Regions from separate parts of the Arthrobacter sp. 01N442 genome, predicted to be linked through region 2. Evidence: riboswitches for the same ligand, from Rfam matches in the RefSeq annotation. Region 2 holds a riboswitch; the other holds the start of a gene.
What was found. Region 2 has a riboswitch for glycine ahead of gcvP (aminomethyl-transferring glycine dehydrogenase). Riboswitches for the same ligand answer to the same signal wherever they lie in the genome.
Positions count from the first base shown of each region.

Region 1 (3,410 bases), on a different contig from region 2:
TCCGCCGCCGCCGTGCGGGATGCAGAAGGTCTTGTGCAGGTTCAGGTGCGAGACGTCGCCGCCGAACTGGCCCGGCTGGGCCAGTCCGACGAGGGCGTTGAGGTTGGCGCCGTCGATGTAGACCTGGCCGCCGGCTGCGTGGATGGCGTCGCAGACCTCGCGGACGTCGGCGTCGTACACCCCGTGCGTCGACGGGTAGGTGATCATGATCGCCGAGAGAGCGTCCTTGTGCAGCTCGATCTTGGCCTGCAGGTCCACGTGGTCGATCGTGCCGTCCGAGGCGGTGGCCACGACGACGACCTTCATGCCGGCCAGCACCGCAGAGGCGGCGTTGGTGCCGTGCGCCGAGGCCGGGATCAGGCAGATATTGCGCTGGTTATCCCCTCGGGAGAGGTGGTAGCCGCGGATCGCGAGGAGCCCGGCCAGCTCGCCCTGGGACCCGGCGTTCGGCTGGATGGAGACCTGGTCGTAGCCGGTGATCTCGGTCAGCTGGGCTTCGAGGTCCTCGATCAATTCGCGCCAGCCCGCGGTCTGGGACTCGGGTGCGAACGGGTGGATGGAGGCGAATTCCGGCCAGGAGATGGCCTCCATCTCGGCCGTGGCGTTCAGCTTCATAGTGCACGACCCCAGCGGAATCATCGTCCGGTCCAGGGCCAGGTCACGGTCCGAGAGGCGGCGGATGTAGCGCAGCAGCTGGGTCTCGGAACGGTGCGTGTTGAAGACCGGGTGCTGCAGGTAATCCGAGGTGCGTTCGACGGCGGAGTCCAGGGCGAAGCCTTCAGAAGTGTCGGCGACGGACGCGCCGAAGGCGGCGACGACGTCGGCGACGATGGCCGCCGTCGTGGCTTCATCGGCGGAGATACCGACAGTGTCGGCATCGATGGCGCGCAGGTTGATGCCCTTGGCGTCAGCGGCGGCGATGAATTCGGCGGCCTTGCCCGGCACGGAAACGGTCACGGTGTCGAAGAACGAGGCGTGCTGCACGTCCAGTCCGGCGGCCTTGAGGGAGGCGGCAATGGTCCGGGCGTGGCCGTGAACGGTCTCCGCGATCGCCTTCAGCCCGTCCGGGCCGTGGTAGACGGCGTAGAACGAGGCGACGATGGCCAGCAGCGCCTGGGCGGTGCAGATGTTGGAGGTCGCCTTTTCACGGCGGATGTGCTGCTCGCGGGTCTGCAGCGCCAAGCGGTAGGCGGGGACGCCGGCGTTATCCTTGGACACGCCCACGAGCCGACCGGGCATGGAGCGTTCCAGGCCCTTCTGGACGGCCATGTACGCGGCGTGCGGGCCGCCGAAGAACAGCGGAACGCCGAAGCGCTGGGCGGAGCCGACAGCGATGTCGGCTCCCTGCTCACCGGGAGGGGTGATCAGGGTCAGGGACAGCAGGTCAGCCGCGACGGTGACGAGCGCGCCGCGCCCCTTCGCGTCCGCAATGACGGCCGAGTGGTCGAAAACGCGGCCGGAGGCACCGGGCTGCTGCAGCACGACGCCGTTGATGACGCCCTCGGGCAGGCCCTTGGACAGGTCCGCGACCTCGACCTCGAAGCCAAGGGCCTCGGCGCGGCCCTTGACGATCGCGATGGTCTGCGGGAGGCAGTCGGCGTCGAGGACGGTCTTCCCGTCGTGGGCCGTCTTGTTCTTGTTCGCCCGGCGCATCATCAGCACGGCCTCGGCGACGGCGGTGGCTTCATCCAGCAGCGAGGCGTTGGCGATCGGCAGGCCGACGAGGTCCTGGACCATGGTCTGGAAGTTCAGCAGGGCCTCCAGTCGGCCCTGCGAGATTTCCGGCTGGTAGGGGGTGTAGGCGGTGTACCAGGCCGGAGCTTCGAGGATGTTCCGGCGGATCACGGCGGGGGTGACGGTGTCGTAGTAGCCCTGGCCGATCATTTGAACGGCGGTCTTGTTCTTGGAGGCGATCCGGCGCAGTTCGGCGAGAACTTCCACTTCGCTCAGGGCGGCGCCGAGCGCCAGGTCGGAGTCCTGCCGGATGTCCTTCGGAACGGCGGTGTCCACCAGGGCGTCGACGGTGTCGTGGCCGACAGCCTTCAGCATGGTGTCGACGTCGGCCTGGCGGCGAGCGCCGATATGCCGGTCAACGAAGGACGTGGAGGCTGAGGTAACAGTCACAAGGAACTCCATAACTAAGGCGGCGCAGGGTACGCCACATTGATTCGGGTTCCTCCCCGCTCTGTATTGGACCTGAGAGTTTCCGCGCAGCCGCTTTCGCGAGGCTCCGCTTGCACCGTCGGTGAGCACAGCACGCCATGGGGCGCACTCGCTGCTTTCCAGAGTTGCCTTGCCGCGGCGGTACATGGGCCTGAGAGATTCCTGGGGAGGGTTTGCTCCTACGGCGCCTGCTTGTACCTACTTGCAGAACTCTCCCGCCGCAGATCAAAGGCATATTCAATTGCTCGTGACCGTAGTCACAGCCTCCATTGTCCTACGCCGCAGACGCGTCCGCAAACTCCGCTCCCCCAGACGCTCCCTCGCCTCCGGCACGACCTACCCCAACGCTCCCTCACCTCCGGCACGACCCACCCCAACGCTCCCTCACCTCCGGCACGACCCACCCCAACGCTCCCTCACCTGATGTGCGGGAGGGTTTCCTCGATGGGCACCGGACGTGAAGGAGCGTGCCCGGAAGAGCACCGGACGTGAGGGAGGGTTTCCCGGAAGAGCACCAGACCTGAGGGAGCGTCCCCCGGAAGGGCACCAGACCTGAGGGAGCGTCCCCCGGAAGAGCACCGGACCTGAGGCAGCGTCCCCCGGGAGGGCACCACACCTGAGGGAGCGTCCCCCGGAAGAGCGCCAAACCCGAGGGAGCGTCCCCTCGGCTTGGGCCGGATCAGCCGCGGAGTCGTTCGACGGCGGCCAGCAGGCTTTCGACATCGCCGGCCACCTCGGCCGGCGCCTCGCCGGGCCCCCGCGCCAGCATGGCATTGAAGTACAGCCCGTCCCCCATGTAGAGCACGGGCTTGGCCATCGCGGGTCCCACGTCGGCGGCAAGGAGGGCCAGCCAGCTCGCCTGCACCCCGGCCATCCGCCGCAGGGTTTCAGCGTGGGCCACTTCGGCCAGGCGGGTGGCGGCGACAAAGACGCGGTCCAGCGGGGTGTCGGCCCACACCGAGGACCTGATGAAGTACGCGGCCGCTCCCTCCGGGGCTGCGGCCATGGCAGCCAGATCCTCGGCGAGGAGCCGGTCCAGGCGCTCCAGCAGCACCGAGATCATGGCTTCCTTGTTCGGGAAGTGGTACAGCAGTCCCCCCTTGGAAACGCCGGCCAGCTTGGCTACGGCGTCCAGCGTCGCAGCGCGCTCTCCCTCCGTAATGAGAAGGGATTCGAAGGCGTCAAGGACGGCTTCGCGGGCAACGGGTTTTCTGGCCATGGCTCCCATCATGCCTGCCTGAACAGCA
Region 1 is NZ_JBFTRD010000009.1:73,952-77,361, reverse strand. It holds gene gcvP (aminomethyl-transferring glycine dehydrogenase) at 1-2,136, opposite strand, end outside; glycine riboswitch at 2,176-2,291, opposite strand; glycine riboswitch at 2,293-2,391, opposite strand; gene AC1DNC_RS16160 (TetR/AcrR family transcriptional regulator) at 2,843-3,382, opposite strand.
Region 1: linked by a shared signal. The riboswitch ahead of gcvP (aminomethyl-transferring glycine dehydrogenase) and the one ahead of gcvP (aminomethyl-transferring glycine dehydrogenase) in region 2 are both predicted to bind glycine.

Region 2 (3,410 bases):
GCAGGTAATCGGAGGTGCGCAGCACCGCTTCCGGCAGTTCAAAGCCGTTCGCTTCTCTCACCGGGCCGGCACCGAAGGCCACGGCCACCGCGGAGAGGACTTCCGGCGTCGTGGTCTCATCGACCGACACGCCAACTGTGTCCGGGTCGATGAAGCGCAGGTTGATGCCGCGGGCTTCCGCGGCGGTGATGACCTTGCGGGCTTTGCCGGGGACGCGGACGGTCAGGGTGTCGAAGAAGGACCCGCTGAGCAGTTCGCGGCCCGCCGTTTCCAGTGCGGTGGCGAGGACCCGGGCGTTGTTGTGGACGTTGTCGGCGATCGCTTTCAGTCCGTCCGGGCCGTGGTAGACGGCGTAGAACGAGGAGACGATCGCCAGCAGGGCCTGCGCGGTGCAGATGTTGGACGTGGCCTTCTCGCGGCGGATGTGCTGCTCGCGGGTCTGCAGCGCCAGCCGATAGGCGGGGGCGCCGGCGTTGTCCTTGGACACCCCCACGATGCGGCCCGGCAGGGTGCGTTCCATCCCGGCCCGCACGGCCATGTAGGCGGCGTGCGGGCCGCCGAAGAACAGCGGCACGCCGAAGCGCTGGGTGGATCCGACGGCGATATCGGCGCCCTGCTCACCGGGAGGTGTGATCAGGGTCAGGGCAAGCAGGTCCGCGGCGACGGTGACGAGGGCGCCGCGCTCCTTCGCGTCCGCAATGATCGTGGACTGGTCCCAGACGCGGCCGGAAACGCCGGGCTGCTGCAGCACGATGCCGTTGATGTCGCCCTCGGGCAGGCCGTGGGACAGGTCAGCGACCTCGACCTCGAAGCCGAGGGCCTCGGCGCGGCCCTTGACGATCGCGATGGTCTGCGGGAGGCAGTCGGCGTCGATGACGGTCTTGCCGTCGTGGGCCGCCTTGTCCTTATTGGCCCGGCGCATCAGCAGCACTGCCTCGGCGACGGCGGTGGCTTCGTCCAGCAGCGAGGCGTTGGCAACCGGCAGGGCGGTCAAATCCTGGACCATGGTCTGGAAGTTCAACAGCGCCTCCAGCCGGCCCTGCGATATTTCCGGCTGGTAGGGCGTGTAGGCGGTGTACCAGGCCGGAGCTTCGAGGATGTTCCGCCGGATCACGGCGGGGGTCACCGTGTCGTAGTAGCCCTGCCCGATCATCTGCACGGCGGTTTTGTTTTTCGATGCCAGCCTGCGCAGCTCGGCCAGGACCTCCACCTCGCTGAGGGCATCGGTCAATCGCAGGGGAACATCCTGGCGGATGGAATCGGGAACGGCGGTATCAACCAGGCCGTCAACGCTGTCGTAGCCGACAGCCTTCAGCATGGTGTCGACGTCGGCCTGGCGGCGCGCGCCGATATGGCGGTCGGCGAAGTTGGATGGAAGAGATTGAACCGTCAAGAGGAACTCCAAGGTTTGGCCGGCGCAACGCGCCGGAGGGGACCGGGTTCCTCCCCGCTCTGTATTGGACCTGAGAGATTCCGCAGACCTTTGTCCGCTTGCACCGTCGGTGAGCCAGGAACGTGCCTGACTGCTTTCCAGAGTTGCCTCGCCGCGGCGGTACGGGGGCCTGAGAGATTCCTGGGGAGGATTTGCTCCTACGGCGCCTGCCCGGTGATGACGGGGAGGACTCTCCCGCCACGGCTCGAAAGGCTTATTTGAATGTGGTGATTCGGCTCACACGCTACACACAATCCCCGCACCCGGCAACACGATGGCGCCGTGCGACGAAACAATTCGACGGGGTTGACTTTCCAGCGTGATCCATCCCACACTGAATCGGCCAAGCAATGTTCCGGACGGAACAGATGGCCAGTGTTTCTGCGGATCCGGGGATTCCCGGAGGCGCGGAATTCGGTTGCGGCCGGTGGTGGAGCGGGGTTGATCTCCCCGCCACTGCGCCTTCCGCACCACAACAAAATCAACATGCTTACGATCTGCGGCGGGAGAGTCCTGCCGGTACATTCAGCAGGCGCCGTAGGAGCAAATCCTCCCCAGGAATCTCTCAGGCCCATGTACCGCCGCGGCGAGGCGACTCTGGAAAGCAGCCGGACGGCGTCCGGCTCACCGAAGGTGCAAGCGGTTCCTGCGGGGGCAGGAAACGCGGAAACTCTCAGGTCCAAGACAGAGCGGGGAGGAACCCGAATCATCGTGGCACCGATGCCACTTGAACGATGGAGTTCCTCATGACGATTCAGCGACCACCCACTACCGCAGTCGAAGCCCCGCACCTTGAGCGGCAGCTCAGCAACCGGCACATCCAGCTCATCGCGATCGGCGGCGCCATCGGCACCGGCCTGTTCATGGGCTCGGGCAAGACCATCTCGGCGGCCGGCCCGTCGGTGATCTTCGTTTACATGATTATCGGCTTCATGCTGTTTTTCGTCATGCGGGCCATGGGCGAGCTGCTCCTGTCCAACCTGCACTACAAGTCGTTCAGCGATTTCGCGGCAGATCTATTGGGTCCCTGGGCCGGGTTCTTCACCGGGTGGACTTACTGGTTCTGCTGGGTGATCACCGGCATTGCAGACGTCATTGCCATCGCCGGGTACTCCCAGGAACTCTGGCCGGGACTGCCCCTCTGGATCCCGGGGCTGGTCACCATTGCGATCCTGCTGCTGTTGAACCTGACAACGGTGAAGGCGTTCGGTGAGACCGAGTTCTGGTTTGCCCTCATCAAGATCATCGCCATCGCTGCGCTGATCGTCGTGGGCCTGTTCATGATCTTCAGCGGATTCAGCTCCGAGGCCGGACCGGCAACCTTCAGCAACCTCTGGAGCCATGGCGGCTTCTTCCCGAATGAGTTCATGGGCTTCGTGGCCGGATTCCAGATCGCCGTGTTCGCTTTCGTGGGCATCGAACTGGTGGGCACGACGGCGGCAGAGGCCAAGGACCCGGAGAAGAACCTGCCCCGCGCCATCAACTCCATCCCGGTGCGCGTCCTCCTCTTCTACGTCGGCGCCCTCATCATCCTGATGTCCGTCATCCCGTGGACCCAGTTCGCCGCCGGACACAGCCCATTCATCGCCATGTTCTCCCTGGCCGGCCTCGGCGCGGCCGCCACGGTCGTCAACCTGGTGGTCCTCAGCTCGGCGATGTCCTCGGCCAACTCCGGCATCTACTCCACCTCGCGCATGGTCTACGGCCTGGCCCAGGAAGGTGACGCGCCGGCACGCTTCGGCGACCTGTCCCGCCGCAAGGTTCCGCAGAACGCACTCTTCCTGTCCTGCGTGCTGCTGCTGGCCGGCGTCGTGCTCATGTACGCGGGGGAGAACATCGGCAAGGCCTTTGAAATGGTCACCACCGTTTCCGCGGTCTGCTTCATCTTTGTCTGGTCGATCATCCTCGCCAGCTACGTAGCGTTCCGCCGTCGCCGTCCCGGTTTGCATGACTCATCCAAGTTCAAAATGCCCGGCGG
Region 2 is NZ_JBFTRD010000001.1:3,476-6,885, forward strand. It holds gene gcvP (aminomethyl-transferring glycine dehydrogenase) at 1-1,405, opposite strand, end outside; glycine riboswitch at 1,541-1,640, opposite strand; glycine riboswitch at 1,926-2,023, shown strand; gene AC1DNC_RS00025 (amino acid permease) at 2,179-3,410, shown strand, end outside.